4 regions of the Streptomyces sp. NBC_01618 genome follow, and region 2 is predicted to be linked to each of the others. Evidence: riboswitches for the same ligand, from Rfam matches in the RefSeq annotation. Region 2 holds a riboswitch; each other region holds the start of a gene.
The links. Region 2 has a riboswitch for cyclic di-AMP ahead of OH735_RS04510 (C40 family peptidase). Riboswitches for the same ligand answer to the same signal wherever they lie in the genome.

Region 1 (4,031 bases), 2.2 Mb from region 2:
GTCATTTCCGGCCTCGCGGAGGACGGGACGCTGCCGGGCGTCGATCCGGGGGTCGCGCCCTCGCTCGAGCCGACGCAGAGCGCGGAGCCGGCTGACGGCACGTCGGCGTCCCCGGCCGACGGCGCCACGCCGTCGGACGGCGTCACGGACGCCACGGACGCCACGGGCGGCAAGGGCGGCAAGGGCGGCTCGAAGGGCTTGGGCGGTGCCGACGGGTCGGCAGGGAAGGCCGAGCCCTCCGCGCAGCCTTCGGCCACGGAGTCGGCCGCCCCGTCCTCCGACGCGCCCGAAATGCCTGATACGCGTGATTCATCCGATTCCTCCGGCCGTACGGGTGGTAAGCACCGTGGCGCCCCGGCCCCCGAGGGGGGCCGAGGTGCGGGCGGCGGCCTCGACCGCGAGTCGGGACGCCACGCCTCCCGGGGCGACGGTGGCGCACGCGACGCGGGCGCGTCGGCCGCCGACGGCATGTACACCGTCCACCCCGGCGACAATCTCTGGGCGATTGCTGACGCACAGAAGGTTCCTGGTGGCTGGCCTGCGCTCTATGAGGCCAACAAGGGGGCCGTCGGCAACGACCCGGACCTCGTCCTCCCTGGCCAGAGTCTTGATCTCGGCGTGGAGGCCGAGTGAGGGCGGTATGAAAATCGACTAAAAGAGCCCCAAAAATCGGGGTAGTTCAGGGACCTATGTCCGCTTATGCGTAAGTGAGACATGGGTCTCTTTGCGTCAATTGGCGTGTCGCGCCCAGGGGCTCCCGTCGTATCGCGTCCCACCTGCGAAAACGATGGTTCCTCACATGCAAGTAAGGGCTGATTGTCCGATGTGTTCATCTTTGAAAGTGGGGGTTGCCTATGTTTACGGTCGGAACCGCTCGCACCGCGGGCCCCGTCGACCGTCACGCCGAATCCTGCCGTCGGTCGAAGGGAACAGACGCGTAAAGCGCCGTAGGCAGGAGCGGGGGACCCAGGTAAGCGCCGGGCCCGATCGTCGAAAGACGCATCAGGACCGGCTTGGGGTGAAGTCGCGTGCTAGGACGTGCGACCGGGCAACTCACTTGGCCCGAACCCGACAGCTCACCTCGTAGGCGTCGGTGAGGAGAAGTTCCATGCTGTTTTCCAGCAAGGGCAAGCACCGCCGCCCGTCCAAGGCCGTCCGTGTCGCCACGCTCGCCGGTGTCGCCGGTGCCGCCGTCGCCGTTCCGCTGATGGGCGCGACCGGCGCCTCCGCCGCCTCCGTCGCCACCTGGGACGCCGTCGCCCAGTGCGAGTCGGGTGGCAACTGGTCCATCAACACCGGTAACGGCTACTACGGCGGTCTGCAGTTCTCGCAGTCCAGCTGGGCCGCCGCCGCCGGTACGCAGTACGCCCCCCGTGCCGACCTGGCCACCAAGGCCCAGCAGATCGCCACCGCCGAGAAGCTCCTCGCCATGCAGGGTCCGGGCGCCTGGGGCTGTGCCGGTGCCGGCAACCTGACCAACGACGGTGTCGACCCGGGCGTCGACACCGGCTCCTCCTCGAACTCCGGCGCCACCAAGCAGCAGAGCGCCCCGGCCGCGCCGAAGCAGCAGGCGCAGCCGAAGAAGGCCGAGCGCACCGAGGCTCCCGCCGCCGACCGCTCGGACCGCTCCGCCGCCCCGCAGGCCGAGTCGAAGAAGACCGTCACCACCCCGACCGGCCAGAAGGTCGGGAAGGGTGACGGCGAGTACAAGGTCGCCTCCGGCGACTCCCTGAGCAAGATCGCCGCCGACCACAAGGTCAAGGGCGGCTGGCAGCGGCTGTTCGAGCTGAACAAGGACATCGTCAAGGACGCGGACCTGATCTACCCGGGTCAGCAGCTGCACCTGACCAAGTAGTCCAGGGCCTCTCCTCCCCGAGCACCCCGGCCCGGCGCGCATCCCCCGTATGCGCCGGGCCGGGGTTTCCTGTGTCGCGCGCCACCCCCGCGTGACGCCTCTGCTCTGTGTGATCGTTCAACTGTTGTAGTTACTGACCAATAAAATTCTGACGGTTTGTCTGGCAATGCTCGCCCTCGGGTCCTTTTTCGTCCCAGGGGTCGGGCGGTCGTCCGGCTGAGCGGGCCGGGCCGGTTAGGCTCTTGTCGCAAGGCCAAAGTGACCCTGCACAACCAGTGTCATATCCCAGAAGGAGATGCCTCGTGCCGTCCATCGACGTCGTCGTAGCCCGGGAAATCCTCGACTCCCGGGGGAACCCCACGGTCGAGGTCGAGGTTGGCCTCGACGACGGCAGCACGGGCCGTGCTGCCGTGCCGTCCGGCGCCTCCACCGGTGCGTTCGAGGCCATTGAGCTTCGCGACGGTGACCCCAACCGCTACCAGGGCAAGGGCGTGGAGAAGGCCGTCCTCGCCGTGATCGAGCAGATCGGCCCGGAGCTCGTCGGATACGACGCGACCGAGCAGCGGCTGATCGACCAGGCGATGTTCGACCTGGACGCCACCGAGAACAAGGGCTCGCTCGGCGCCAACGCCATCCTCGGCGTCTCGCTGGCCGTCGCCCACGCCGCCTCCGAGGCCTCGGACCTGCCGCTCTTCCGCTACCTCGGCGGCCCGAACGCGCACCTGCTGCCCGTTCCGATGATGAACATCCTCAACGGTGGGTCGCACGCCGACTCCAACGTGGACATCCAGGAGTTCATGATCGCCCCGATCGGCGCGGAGTCCTTCTCCGAGGCGCTGCGCTGGGGTGCCGAGGTGTACCACACGCTGAAGAAGGTCCTGAAGACCAAGGGACTTTCGACCGGTCTCGGCGACGAGGGCGGCTTCGCGCCGAACCTGGAGTCGAACCGCGCCGCCCTCGACCTCATCGTCGAGGCCATCAAGGAAGCCGGCTACGTCCCGGGCAAGGACATCGCGCTCGCGCTCGACGTCGCCGCGTCCGAGTTCTACAAGGACGGCACGTACGAGTTCGAGGGCAAGTCCCGCTCGGCCGCCGAGATGACCGAGTACTACGAGGAGCTCGTCTCCGCGTACCCGCTGGTCTCCATCGAGGACCCGCTGTACGAGGACGACTGGGCCGGCTGGAAGGTCATCACCGACAGGCTCGGCGCCAAGGTGCAGATCGTCGGCGACGACCTCTTCGTCACCAACCCGGAGCGCCTGGCCCGCGGCATCGAGGAGGGCTCCGCCAACGCCCTGCTCGTCAAGGTCAACCAGATCGGTTCGCTGACCGAGACCCTGGACGCCGTCGAGCTCGCCCAGCGCAACGGCTTCAAGTGCATGATGTCCCACCGCTCCGGCGAGACCGAGGACGTCACCATCGCGGACCTCGCCGTCGCGGTGAACTGCGGCCAGATCAAGACCGGCGCCCCGGCCCGCTCGGACCGCGTCGCCAAGTACAACCAGCTGCTGCGCATCGAGGAGATCCTCGACGACGCCGCGGTGTACGCGGGCCGCTCGGCGTTCCCCCGGTTTCGCTCTGCGAACCAATAAGCACAGCGCTCTGCGAACCAATAAGCACAGCGCTCTGCGAACCAATAAGCACAGCGCTCTGCGAACCCATAAGCACAGCGCTCTGCGAACCAATAAGCAGAGCAAGGGCTGAGCACCGGCCCGTCGTGGGCCGAAGCACCCGGCTTGCGTCCGTCCCCGCACTCGGTCCCGTACCGTGTGCGGGGACGGACGTGCGTAACGGGGAGGCGGAGACATGGCCGCGAAGGACCGGGACCGGTTCTCCACCGCGACCCGGCTGCGGCTGCTCGGCGAGCAGACCGCCGCCCGTGTCTACCGGTCGCAGAGCCGCCGTCAGGCCCGCCGCTCCCGGCTCACCGGCCGGGCGGCCTTCCTCGCCCTCGTCGTCTGCTCCCTGGTGGTGGCGCTCGCGTACCCGATGCGGCAGTACGTCTCGCAGCGGGACGAGATCGCTGACCAGGAGCGCCTGGCGCAGGAGGCCCGTGCCCGCACCGAGGAGCTCCGCGACGAGAAGGCGCGTCTCCAGGACGACGCGTACGTCCGGCAGCTGGCCCGCAAGCACCTGCACTACCTTCTTCCCGGGGAGACCGGTTACACGGTGATCG
Region 2 (4,031 bases):
CATTTTTTACAGGTGCTCGCACAGAGTCCGCTCACGCGAATCCCGTACAGATCCCGGAGGAGAGGCATCGTTCATGCTGTTCCGTCCTGCCGCCCGCTACGTGCTGCCCGAGTTCACCGAGCGCACGACCAACGGGACCCGCACCCTCGACCCGTACTCCAAGCTGCTCGCCGAACGGATCGTCTTCCTCGGCACCCCGGTCGACGACACCGCCGCCAATGACCTGGTCGCCCAGTTCATGTATCTGGAACACGCCGCCCCGGACCGGCCCATCTCCCTCTACATCAACTCCCCCGGCGGCTCGTTCGGGGCCATGTCGGCGATCTACGACACGATGGAGTACCTCACCTGCGAGGTGGAGACCTACTGCCTCGGTCAGGCAGGTTCCTGCGCGTCGGTGCTGCTCGCGGCGGGCGCTCCCGGCAGGCGGCACGCGCTGCCTGGGGCGCGGGTCGTCGTACAGCAGCCCGCGCTCACCGATCCGGTGCAGGGCCAGCCCTCCGATCTGGAGATCGAGGCGCGGGAGTTGGAACGGGTCCACGAGATGCTCACCTCACTGCTGGCCCGCCATACCGGCCGCGGCGCCGAGCAGATCGCCTCCGACATCGAGCGCGATCTCATCCTCGACGCCCCCGGCGCCAAGGCGTACGGCCTGGTGGACCACATCATGGAGAACCGGAAGTCGTCACTCCCGCCGCACGGCGCACGGTGAACGCCCGATGCGACCACCGGAGTTGCCACCACTGCCCGCGCTGACCCGCGCCGAGGGCGAGTTCATCGACCGCTATCTCGAAGTCCTCGACCAACTGGGCCGGATCAACCCGGCCCGCGGCGACGACACCTACTCCGCACTGCGGGCCGCACAGGCACTGGCCTCACGGGCGGGCGCGCTGCGGGACGCCCTCACGTTGATGCACGAGCGCGGCGAAGCACGGATCCACGCCGCCACCCTGGCCCGGGCGCTGCGGGTGCTGGACGGAGAACGGCGGGCCGGACGCGTCACCGTACCCCCCGATCCGACGAGTTGATCAACCGATTTTCCGCCGGGCCGGCCGGGACCAGCCGGGCTCCCCGCAACCCGCCCCGGCCGGAGGCACCCAACTCCCCTTCGCGACACGCCCGGTGGTCGCATCGAAATTCCTAGCTCTTTCGGCGTAGAAAGTCCCTCTCGCGAGAGATTTCTCCACTTGCGTTCTTCGAGTGGACAATGAGCGGAATCTGGGATTCCAGCCCTGGTACGGGACCGGTCCGAACAACCGTCGGCGCTCTCGGAATCGTCGGCTCCACCCGAACGGGTCAGCCATGAGGAGACTCACGATTCGTCGTTTCTCCTCGGAAATCCGGCAGTCGGTGAGTCAAGATCCCTGGGACGACAAGCCCCCGCCACAGCGACGGGGCGGTCCGGGCGGACGCCGAGTCCTGCCGCCGTCCGGATGTCTGGTCGACAGAAGTGGATCGGCAGGAGTGGAGGACCCGAGCACAACGGGTCGGCCGGATCACCGGTCGACCCTCGGGGTGAAGCCGCCGAGCGCGGCCGGGCAACTTCGCCAGCCCGAACCCGACAGGTCATCCTTCACAGGCGGCTGACGAAGGGTTGCGCATGACTGCGCAGGTTCATGTCCCGTCTCTGCTCGCCCGGGCCGGCACGGCCTCGGTTCTGACTCTGGCCGCCGTCGGCGGCACCATGCTCGCCCCGGGCGCCGCAACGGAGGCCCAGGCGGCAACTCTCTCCATGAAGGCGCTCAAGGTCGCCGCGTCCAAGAAGGGGTCGCCGTACAGGTGGGGGGCCATCGGCCCCAACCGCTTCGACTGCTCGGGGCTGACGGCTTATTCGTTCAAGAAGGCCGGCAAGAAGCTCCCCCGCACGGCCCAGCAGCAGTACAACAAGACCCGCCACATCCCGGCCTCGCACAGGCAACGCGGCGATCTGGTCTTCTTCCACTTTGGCCGCCACGTCTACCACGTGGGGATCTACGCCGGTCACGGCAAGATCTGGCACTCGCCGAGGACCGGTGCGGTGGTCCGGCTGGAGAAGATCTGGACGAAGCGCGTCTCTTACGGTCGGGTCCGCTGACGCGGTGGCGAGAGCGGGTGATCGGGCGGCCGCCGGGCGCAGCTCACCGGGAGCGGAGGAACGTCCGCGTGCGGTCGAGGAGCAGCGTGGCAGCCTCGGCGTCGTAGGAGGGCAGCGAGCTGTCGGCGAACAGGTGCTGGTCGCCCGGGTAGAGGTACAGCTCGGCGTCGGGGGCCTCGTCGACGAGTGCGCGGGCGGCGTCCGCGTCGCCCTCGGTGGTGAACAGACGGTCCTCCTCCATGGCGTGGATGCGGACCGGTACCTGCGATGGCCACGTTCCGAAGAAGGAGCTCGGCACGCACGAGTGGACGAATACGGCGCCGCGTGCGCCGGGCCGCGTCTGCGCCAGCTTCTGCGCGGGCAGCACACCGAGGGAAAATCCGATGCAGACCAGCCCCGCCGGTGAGTCGGCCACCGCCCGCGTGCCGCGATCGAGTATGTCCTCGACGCCGATCTGTTCCGCATACGCCAGCCCCGCCTCCAGGGTGTCGAACGTACGGCCGTCGTACAGGTCGGGCGTACGCACGGTGAACCCGTCACCGCGCAGTTCGTCGGCAAAGGCAGTCACGCCCGGGGTAAGGCCCTGAGCATGATGAAACAGTACGACTTCGGTCACCGTGCGTCTCCAACTGCCTTTGGACAAGGATCGGTCCGTCAATCTAGCGCGTTGCCCCAGGTGTTCGGTCGGCGAGCGAGCCGTCGGCCTGCCCGGGGAACGCGACGGATCGGGAGGCCCGTCTGTTCTGTACGGGGATGCTCCACGGGAGCGCGATCCAGACCGTCTTGCCGCCGTCGGCGGTGAGGGCGACGGTGAGCCGGCCTCCGCACTCCTTGGCCGGGGAGCGGATGATCACCATGCCCCGTCCGTTGTCCTGCTGGATGGCGGCGGGCAGCCGCCGGGGCCAGCGCGGGTGACTGTCCGTCACCCCCAACTGCAGCTGTTCCTCCCGCTCCAGCCTCAGGTCCACGGTGAAGGTGGGCGACTGTCCGAAGGTGTGCTGAACGGCGTTGGTCGCGAGCTCCGAGACGATGAGCCGAATGCCGTCGGCGAACTCCGTCGCGGTGGCCAGGCCCCATTCGGTGAGCACCCGGTCCACATATCTCCGAGCCACCGCGACCGAGACCGGCTCGCTCGGCAGAGTGATGCTTGCTTCTTGGTGCTCTGCCATGGCGAGCCGTCCCTTTCCACCCGGACCGACTCGCCATCGGTCCCGGTTGTGCTTCGCGCCAGATTGCCATTGATGCTGCCCCTCCGGCGGCGATCCACCAAGATATGCATATATCTGTCGCTCAATGCGGTGAACCCTGCCCCGCAAAACCGTATGCGGGCGTCACACTGTCCGCTCGGCAGGAGAAGGAGCGGGAAAAGGGAGGGAGGCCGCCGATGCGGCACGGTCCCGTGGTACGACGCCGCAAGCTCGGGGAGGAGTTGCGGAGTCTGCGGCTGGCGTCGGGGCTGACCAGCCGGGACGCCGGGCGGATGCTCGGCTGGCACCAGTCGAAGGTGAGCCGGATCGAGACCGGTGTCAGTGGAGTGCGGCCGGCCGACGTGGCACGGCTGCTGGACGCGTACGGTGTGGACGACCCGCAACTGCGGACGCTCCTGGAGGGCCTGGCGGGTTCGGCGGGCGGTGGCGGCACCGGCTGGTGGCATGCGTATCGCGGTCTGATTCCGCCCCAGTACCGCGACTTCATCAGCCTGGAGTCCCAGGCGCGGACCGCGCGCACCCTGGAGACCTCGGTGGTGCCCGGGCTCCTGCAGACGGCGGACTACGCCCGTGCGGTGACCCGGGCGTCGCTGGACGGGTTACCCGCGGGCCAGTTGGACTCCCTGGTGGAGGTACGGCTCGCCCGGCAGGGGGTGCTGCGGACCGATCCGCCACTGCGGCTGAGCGCGGTGCTCGACGAGGCGGTACTGCGGCGCCGGGTCGGCGGGCGCCGAGTGATGAGAAACCAG
Region 3 (4,031 bases), 5.2 Mb from region 2:
CGGCATCCGGGTCTCCCTGGAGGTCCCGGCCTCCCGGCTGGCCAAGGCGCTCGCGCTGGTCGCCGAGGCGCTGCGGGCGCCGGCCTTCGCCGACAGCGAGGTCGAGCGGCTGGTACGCAACCGGCTCGACGAGATCCCGCACGAGCAGGCCAACCCGGCCCGGCGCGCCGCCAAGCAGCTCTCCAAGGAGCTCTTCCCGGCCACGGCGCGTATGTCGCGCCCGCGCCAGGGCACCGAGGAGACGGTGGAGCGGATCGACTCGTCGGCCGTGCGCGCCTTCTTCGACGCCCATGTCAGGCCGTCCACGGCGACCGTCGTGGTCGTCGGTGACCTCACCGGCATCGACCTGGACGCCCTGCTCGCCGACACCCTCGGCGACTGGTCGGGCGACACCGCCGAGCCCCGTCCCGCCCCGCCGATCACCGCCGACGACAGCGGCCGGGTGGTGATCGTCGACCGTCCGGGCGCGGTGCAGACGCAGTTGCTGATCGGCCGGATCGGCCCCGACCGGCACGACAGCGTATGGCCGGCCCAGGTGCTCGGCACGTACTGCCTGGGCGGCACGCTCACGTCCCGGCTGGACCGGGTGCTGCGCGAGGAGAAGGGCTACACGTACGGCGTGCGGGCCTTCGCCCAGGTGCTGCGCTCGTCGGCCCCGGATTCCGCCTCGGGGGCGACCGGTGCCGCGATGCTCGCCATCAGCGGATCCGTCGACACGGAGTCCACCGGACCGGCGCTGCAGGACCTGTGGACGGTCCTGCGGACCCTGGCGGCCGAGGGGCTGACCGACGAGGAGCGCGAGACGGCCGTGCAGAACCTCGTCGGTGTCGCACCGCTGAAGTTCGAGACGGCGGCCTCCGTCGCCGGCACCCTCGCCGACCAGGTCGAGCAGCACCTTCCGGACGACTACCAGGCACACCTGTACGCCCGGCTCGCGGAGACCGGTACGGTCGAGGCGACCGCGGCGGTGGTCAACGCCTTCCCGGGCGACCGGCTGGTCACGATCCTCGTCGGTGACGCGGCGCAGATCGAGGAGCCGGTCCGGGCCCTGGACATCGGAGAGGTGTCGGTGGTCGCCGGCTGACGGGCGTACCTGTCGCGGACGCGGGAGGCTGCCTGATGGGCCGGCCGGCCCGTTGCCCGCGACAGTTCGCTGGTGACGGTTCACCTGTGGCAGCCCACCGGTACGCCGATCCACCGACCCGCCGTATGTCCACATACCGGGACAAGAGGAAGACCCCTGTGAGCGACATCTCGCCGGGGTCTTCCTTTTTGTCCGTTCTGGTGGAGAGGTTGCCAGTCTGCCCTGTGGGATGCGCTACAAAACGACCTGTCCGTTTGGTGAATGAAAGTGACCCCGCTTAGCGTCGGCTGGGCTGTCCGTCACTCGTATGCCGCATCCGCGACGTACCGGACAGTCATCGCCGAGTCCCCGTCAGGCGCGAGCCTGGGGAGCCGGGGACCCACGAAGTCCCTGGGGTGAATCGGATGCCTGAGCCTCACCGAGGCCGGGGCGTCCGTAGGAGACCTTCCTGCTCCGAACCCGTCAGCTAACCCGGTAGGCGAGAAGGAAGGAAAGGACCAGCCACTTCATGGCGTTCACCCGTGCCACCGGGAAGCATCGTGCCCCGAGCCGACTGACGCGCAGGAGCGCGAAGATCGCCGGCGTCGCGGCCCTGGCCACCACTGGCGTCATCGGCGGCGTGGCCTCTCCGGCCCTCGCAGCGGACGCCGGGGTCGCCTCCGTCAACGAGACCGGCCTGAACCAGGTCATCGCCATCGACAGCGCCCTCGCCGACCAGATAGAGGCCCAGGCCGCTGCACAGCAGCACCAGGCCGAGGCCGCGGCGAAGGTGGAGGCCCAGCGGAAGGCCGAGGCGAAGAAGCGGGCCGAAGCCAAGAAGAAGGCGGAGGCCGAAGCGAAGCGCGCGGCCGAGGTGCGCGCGGAGAAGGCGCGTGCCGCCCGGTCCGCGGAGCGCACCCGCCTGGGCGCCTTCCAGCTCCCGGTCGCCGGTTCGTACGTCACCACCGGCTACAAGTCCAGCGGCTCGCTCTGGTCGTCCGGCAGCCACTCGGGCATCGACTTCCACGCCGCGTCCGGCAGCTCCGTCGTCGCCGTCGGCGCCGGTACGGTCGTCGAGGCCGGCTGGGGCGGCGCGTACGGCAACAACATCGTGCTCCGGATGACGGACGGCACGTACACGCAGTACGGCCACCTCTCCTCGATCGGCGTCTCCGTCGGCCAGAGCATCGGCGCGGGCCAGCAGATCGGCCTCTCCGGCTCGACCGGCAACTCCACGGGCCCGCACCTCCACTTCGAGGCCCGGACGACGCCGTCGTACGGCTCCGACATGGACCCCGTCGCATACCTGCGCGCCCACGGCGTCAACGTCTGACCGACGCCACCCGTCCCGCCCGCAGCACCTCTTCGAAGGCCCCGGCACACACCGGGGCCTTCGCCGTGCCCGCCCTCGATGTCCGGCCTCCGCGCCCGGCCTCCGTGCCTGCCCTCGATGTCCGGCCTCCGTGCCTGCCCGTGGTACCCGTCGGCCGTGCCTGCCCGCCGAGCCGCGCCGTGGCCAAAAGATATTCATGAATTTTCACCCGGCATCGGAAATTCGGCCTCATTGCAATAGAGTCACAGAACAGGCGTCGGTCGGCCGCGTTTCGCGGTGATTAAGGCGGAGGTTCGGACATGCGCATTCCCGCGCATTCGGTATGCACGGCAATCCGTGACGACATCGTCTCCGGCGTCTTCGAACGTGGCAGCCGGCTCACCGAGGAGTTGCTGGCGCGTCGATACGGGGTCTCCCGTGTCCCGGTACGGGAAGCGCTGCGCACCCTGGAGTCCGAGGGTTTCGTGGTCACCCGGCGGCACGCGGGCGCCTGCGTTGCCGAGCCCACCCAGCAGGAGGCCTCCGACCTGCTGGAGGTTCGGCTGCTGCTGGAGCCGCTGGCCGCCGCGCGCGCCGCGCAGCGCCGCACCGAGGCGCATCTCAAGGTGCTGCGCGGTCTGGTCAGGCTCGGCCAGGAGTGGGCCGGGCGGGGCGAGGGGGAGGATCTGTGCCTGCTGGGCGGCTGGTTCCACGAGACGTTGGCGCAGGCCTCCGGCAGCCCCGGACTGATCGCGCTGCTCACCCAGCTCCGGCACAAGATCGCCTGGACGTACGCGGTTGAGCAGCCGGCCCGCCCGGCGGATTCCTGGGCCGAGCGCGGAGCCGTCGTGGACGCGGTGGCGCGCGGTGACGCGGAACGGGCCAGGGCGCTGACCGCCCAGCACGCCGAACAGGCCGCGGCCGCGTACCGGCTGCGCCGCATCGACCGGCCGGATCGCCGGCCCGCGGCCCCACGCGTCGGCCGGACCGCCGGCCCTCGGCCCCACGCGTCGGCCGGACCGCCGGCCCTCGGCCCCACGCGTCGGCCGGACCGCCGGCCCGCGGCCCCACGCGTCGGCCGGACCGCCGGCCCACGGCACCACGCGCCGGCCGGGTGAGGGCTTCGCAACATCCCGTAAACACCACGGGAATCCGGCCTCAATAATTACGCCGTATACAAAGAGTGGCCATTCCGCAGGGCTTTCTTCGGGCTGTCCGAATTGTCTTCGCTCTTCATTTTTCACGAAGTTTCGTCCCGGGAAAGCAAAAGAGCCGCGGATCCCGTCAAGGGGGCCACGGCTCTTTCGTGGGAAATGGGTCAGACGGTCTCCGGCAGCTCGTCGAGCCCCTCGGCGACCAGCTTCGCGAGACGGTCCAGGGCGGCTTCCGAATCGTCGGCCTCGGATGCGAGCACGATCTCCTCGCCGCCGTGCGCGCCGAGACCGAGCACCGCGAGCATCGAGGCGGCGTTCACCGGGTTGCCATCGGCCTTGGCGATCGTCACGGGGACGCCGGAGGCCGTGGCGGCACGGACGAAGATGGAAGCGGGGCGGGCGTGCAGGCCCTCGGCCCATCCGACGTTGACGCGGCGCTCTGCCATGGTTCTGCCCTTCAGGAATCTACGGTTGTCTAGACCAGTCTCTCACGCAGTGCGCG
Region 4 (4,031 bases), 3.9 Mb from region 2:
GACGAGCGCGACCCTCTCCAGGAACTCGGCGAGGGTGCCCGCGCCCTCCTCGCCGGCCTCTCCCCGCTCCTGCTCGAATTCGAGGGCGACGGCGGCGAGTTCCTGAAGGTTCTCGATGCGGGTCTCGTCCTGCGGGTCGGTGGACGCCTGGAGCTCGGCGAGATAGCCGGTCCGCTCCAGGACGGCCTCCAGGACCACCGCCGGGCCCGCGCCGGACTCGACGATCGTGCGCAGCTCCTCCATCAGCGTGTTGAACCGCTTGACGGCATTGGCCGACCGGGCCGCCATGCCGTACGCCTCGTCGACCCGGCGCAGCGCCTGCGGGAAGGTGATCTTCTCGCGCATCGACAGCGCGTCGATCATCGCCTCGGCGCGGTCGCCGATGCCGCGCTTGGGCACGTTGAGGATGCGGCGCAGCGGGACGGTGTCCTCGGGGTTGGCGAGGACCCGGAGGTAGGCCAGGACGTCCCGGACCTCCTTGCGCTCGTAGAAGCGCACGCCGCCGACGACCTTGTAGGGCAGGCCGACGCGGATGAAGATCTCTTCGAAGACCCGGGACTGCGCGTTCGTACGGTAGAAGACCGCGACGTCGCCTGCCTTGGCGTCGCCCGCGTCGGTCAGCCGGTCGATCTCGTCTGCGACGAACTGCGCCTCGTCGTGCTCGGTGTCGGCGACATAGCCGGTGATGCGGGCGCCGGTGCCGGCGTTCGTCCAGAGGTTCTTGGGGCGGCGGCTCTCGTTGCGTTCGATGACGGCGTTGGCGGCGGACAGGATCGTCTGCGTGGAGCGGTAGTTCTGTTCCAGCAGGATCGTGGTCGCGTCCGGGTAGTCCTCCTCGAACTGGAGGATGTTGCGGATGGTCGCGCCGCGGAAGGCGTAGATCGACTGGTCCGCGTCACCGACGACGCACAGCTCGGCGGGGGCGTCGGCCTCGCCGGCCGGGCCGACCAGTTCGCGTACGAGGGTGTACTGGGCGTGGTTGGTGTCCTGGTACTCGTCGACGAGGACGTGCCGGAAGCGACGGCGGTAGTGCTCGGCGACGTCGGGGAACGCCTGGAGCAGGTGGACCGTCGTCATGATGATGTCGTCGAAGTCCAGCGCGTTGGCCTCGCGCAGCCGGGACTGGTACATGGCGTAGGCCTGCGCGAGGGTCTTCTCGAACCCGTCGGCGGCCTGACCGGCGAAGGTCTCCTCGTCGATCAGCTCGTTCTTCAGGTTGGAGACCTTGGCCGTGAACGACTTCGGCGGGAAGCGCTTCGGGTCGAGGTCGAGATCGCGGCAGACCAGGGCCATCAGCCGCTTGGAGTCGGCGGCGTCGTAGATCGAGAACGATGACGTGAAGCCGAGCTTCTTCGACTCGCGGCGCAGGATGCGTACGCACGCGCTGTGGAAGGTCATGACCCACATGGCGTTGGCACGCGGTCCGACGAGCTGCTCGACGCGCTCCTTCATCTCGCCCGCGGCCTTGTTGGTGAAGGTGATCGCCAGGATCTGGCCGGGGTGCACGCCGCGCTCGGCGAGGAGGTGGGCGATCCGGTGGGTCAGCACCCGCGTCTTGCCGGAGCCCGCCCCGGCGACGATGAGCAGCGGCGAGCCCGCGTGGACCACGGCGGCGCGCTGCTCGGTGTTCAGCCCGTCGAGGAGCGCCGCGGGGTCGATGACGGGGCGGTGCGCGCCGTCGCGGTAGTACGCCTCCCTGGGCGGCGGGGGCCCGTCGAATACGCCCGCGAAGAGGTCCTCCGGCACCGCTTCGGGTGCGGAGTCCTCGGGGGGCGGCGGGGGCTCTTCCTCCGAGTGCTGGAGGCCGGCCAGGAAGCTGTCGTCAAAGAGGCTGCTCATCGCTTGTCGAGTCTAGGCCGCCGCACCGACACACGACGGCCGCATGCCGAACCGGACCCGGACCGCATGAGCGGCCCCATCCCCCTGCCGGGCACGCAAGGAGAGTGGACAGCCACGCACGGTGAGGAATTCCGGGCCCCCGCCCGCGCCCGCCGCCCCGCTTCGCCAAGGTCACGAAAATGTATCGGGCATATCGAACATCAACCTTCACAGCAGCACCATGGGTTGGCTAGCGTGCTCGTCCGGGCGGCCCGTACCCCCTGAGGCGAACCACGCCGAGCGGGCGCCCACGCCGAATCCGGGCTGCCCTCGCGGGAGTTCGGAACCGGGGACCCACACGCAGCACCGGGGTGAATCGGTCCTTGTCCCCACGCGGACCGTAGGGCAGCCTTCCGTTCCGCCCGAACCCGACAGCTAACCCGGTAGGCGGTCCACGGAAGGAGATGCCGGCCTTGGCGTCGCATCGCAAACCGCGCACCCGGATGCGCACCACCTCACCGGCCGTCGGGCTCACGACGGCGGCACTGGCGTCCGTGACCCTGCTCTCCACGCAGAGCGCGATGGCCGCCCCCGCTCCGAAGCCCGGCATCGAGGACGTCCAGAAGAAGGTCGACGACCTCTACCGGCAGGCGGGCACCGCGACCCAGCAGTACAACCAGGCGAAGGAAGCCGTCGCCACCCAGCGCACCAGGGCCGACGCCCTGCTGGATGATGTCGCCAAGCACGCCGACCAGCTCAACGAGGCCCGCAGGACGCTGGGCACGTACGCAACCGCGCAGTACCGCAGCGGCACCATCACACCGAGCGCCACTTTCTTCCTGGCCGACGACCCGCAGTCGTACTTCGACCAGAACCAGCTGATGGACCGGATGACCAGCCGGCAGCAGAGGGCGATCACTGACTTCCGTACGCAGCAGACCAAGGCGGCGAAGAAGCGTGCCGAAGCGGTGCAGAGCCTGGAGACGCTGACCACGACGCAGACCACGCTGCGCACCAGCAAGCAGGACGTCCAGAAGAAGCTGGGCGAGGCGCGCGCGTTGTTGTCGAAGCTGACCGCCGAGGAGAAGGCGCGGCTCGCGGAGCTGGAGCGGAAGAAGAAGGCGGAGGCCCGGCGCAAGGCGCAGGAACTGGCCGAGCGGCAGGCCGCCGCCAAGGCGGAGGCAGACCGCAAGGCCGCGGAGGCCGCGGAGGCCGCGAAGGAAGCGGATTCCGGCACCGGTACTGGTACGGGCACCGGCACGGGCACCGGCACGGGCACCGGCACCGGCTCGGACAGCAGCGCCACCACCGAGGCGGAGAAGGTCCTCGCCTTCGCCCGCGCCCAGATCGGCAAGCCGTACGTCTGGGGCGCGACCGGCCCGTCCTCGTACGACTGCTCCGGGCTCACCCAGGCCGCCTGGAAGGCCGCGGGTGTCGACATCCCGCGCACCACCTGGGACCAGGTGAAAACAGGCACCCGGGTCGCGACGGCGGATCTGCGCCCGGGCGACCTCGTCTTCTTCTACGACGACATCAGCCACGTCGGCATCTACAAGGGCGACGGGATGATGATCCACGCGCCGAAGCCCGGGGCGAATGTGCGCGAGGAGTCGATCTACTACATGCCGATCTACGGCAGCGTGCGACCGGCGTAGCAGTTCGCGTGACCATCGGCCGGGGCGCGGGCCGGTATGCGCCGGGGCGCGGGCCAGTAGCTGCCGGGGCACGCCCCCGGCCGGCCCGCCTCCGGCTCTCCGGCCTCGGCTCTCAGGTCCAGAGCGTGGCGATGAAGATGTTGGCGAGCGTCAGCCCGCCCACGGCCGCGAAGGCGCCCTTGTCGACCTGCTCCTCGTCCCGCTTGATGTAGACCAGCGCGAGGATGACGACCAGGAGCAGCAGCTTGATCCCGATCTTGATGTTGTTCACGGGGTTGTCGTCGGCCTGGTTGAGCCCGACTAGTGCGACACCGGTGACCAGCATCGTCAGGGCGCCGTGCAGCATCGCCGGGACGAACCGGGCCGTGCCCGCGCCCATCGCCTTCATCTGGGTCAGGAAGCCGCCCAGCAGAGCGGCGATACCGATGATGTGCAGGGCGACGAAGACATGAATGAGTACGTCCATGAGACCGCAGCCTAGCTCCGCCCATATCACCACTCCGCGGGCAGGTGCGGCTTCCTTCCGCTTCACTCGTGTCTGTACCAATTGCCTGACTC

Region 1: another riboswitch for cyclic di-AMP. It lies ahead of OH735_RS14645 (transglycosylase family protein); the one in region 2 lies ahead of OH735_RS04510 (C40 family peptidase).
Region 3: another riboswitch for cyclic di-AMP. It lies ahead of OH735_RS28440 (M23 family metallopeptidase); the one in region 2 lies ahead of OH735_RS04510 (C40 family peptidase).
Region 4: another riboswitch for cyclic di-AMP. It lies ahead of OH735_RS22835 (NlpC/P60 family protein); the one in region 2 lies ahead of OH735_RS04510 (C40 family peptidase).

The regions. Positions count from the first base shown of each region.
Region 1 covers NZ_CP109297.1:3,137,684-3,141,714, reverse strand. Annotated here, with positions in the region: gene OH735_RS14650 (transglycosylase family protein) at 1-633, shown strand, start outside; cyclic di-AMP (ydaO/yuaA leader) riboswitch at 934-1,105, shown strand; gene OH735_RS14645 (transglycosylase family protein) at 1,109-1,855, shown strand; gene eno (phosphopyruvate hydratase) at 2,158-3,447, shown strand; gene OH735_RS14635 (septum formation initiator family protein) at 3,662-4,031, shown strand, end outside.
Region 2 covers NZ_CP109297.1:936,173-940,203, forward strand. Annotated here, with positions in the region: gene OH735_RS04500 (ATP-dependent Clp protease proteolytic subunit) at 77-712, shown strand; gene OH735_RS04505 (hypothetical protein) at 720-1,028, shown strand; cyclic di-AMP (ydaO/yuaA leader) riboswitch at 1,414-1,597, shown strand; gene OH735_RS04510 (C40 family peptidase) at 1,601-2,074, shown strand; gene OH735_RS04515 (dienelactone hydrolase family protein) at 2,118-2,690, opposite strand; gene OH735_RS04520 (ATP-binding protein) at 2,734-3,243, opposite strand; gene OH735_RS04525 (helix-turn-helix domain-containing protein) at 3,459-4,031, shown strand, end outside.
Region 3 covers NZ_CP109297.1:6,136,912-6,140,942, forward strand. Annotated here, with positions in the region: gene OH735_RS28435 (M16 family metallopeptidase) at 1-1,084, shown strand, start outside; cyclic di-AMP (ydaO/yuaA leader) riboswitch at 1,413-1,580, shown strand; gene OH735_RS28440 (M23 family metallopeptidase) at 1,593-2,396, shown strand; partial or broken gene OH735_RS28445 (GntR family transcriptional regulator) at 2,696-3,355, shown strand; gene OH735_RS28450 (HPr family phosphocarrier protein) at 3,694-3,975, opposite strand.
Region 4 covers NZ_CP109297.1:4,876,791-4,880,821, reverse strand. Annotated here, with positions in the region: gene pcrA (DNA helicase PcrA) at 1-1,839, opposite strand, end outside; cyclic di-AMP (ydaO/yuaA leader) riboswitch at 2,120-2,284, shown strand; gene OH735_RS22835 (NlpC/P60 family protein) at 2,283-3,473, shown strand; gene OH735_RS22830 (hypothetical protein) at 3,586-3,939, opposite strand.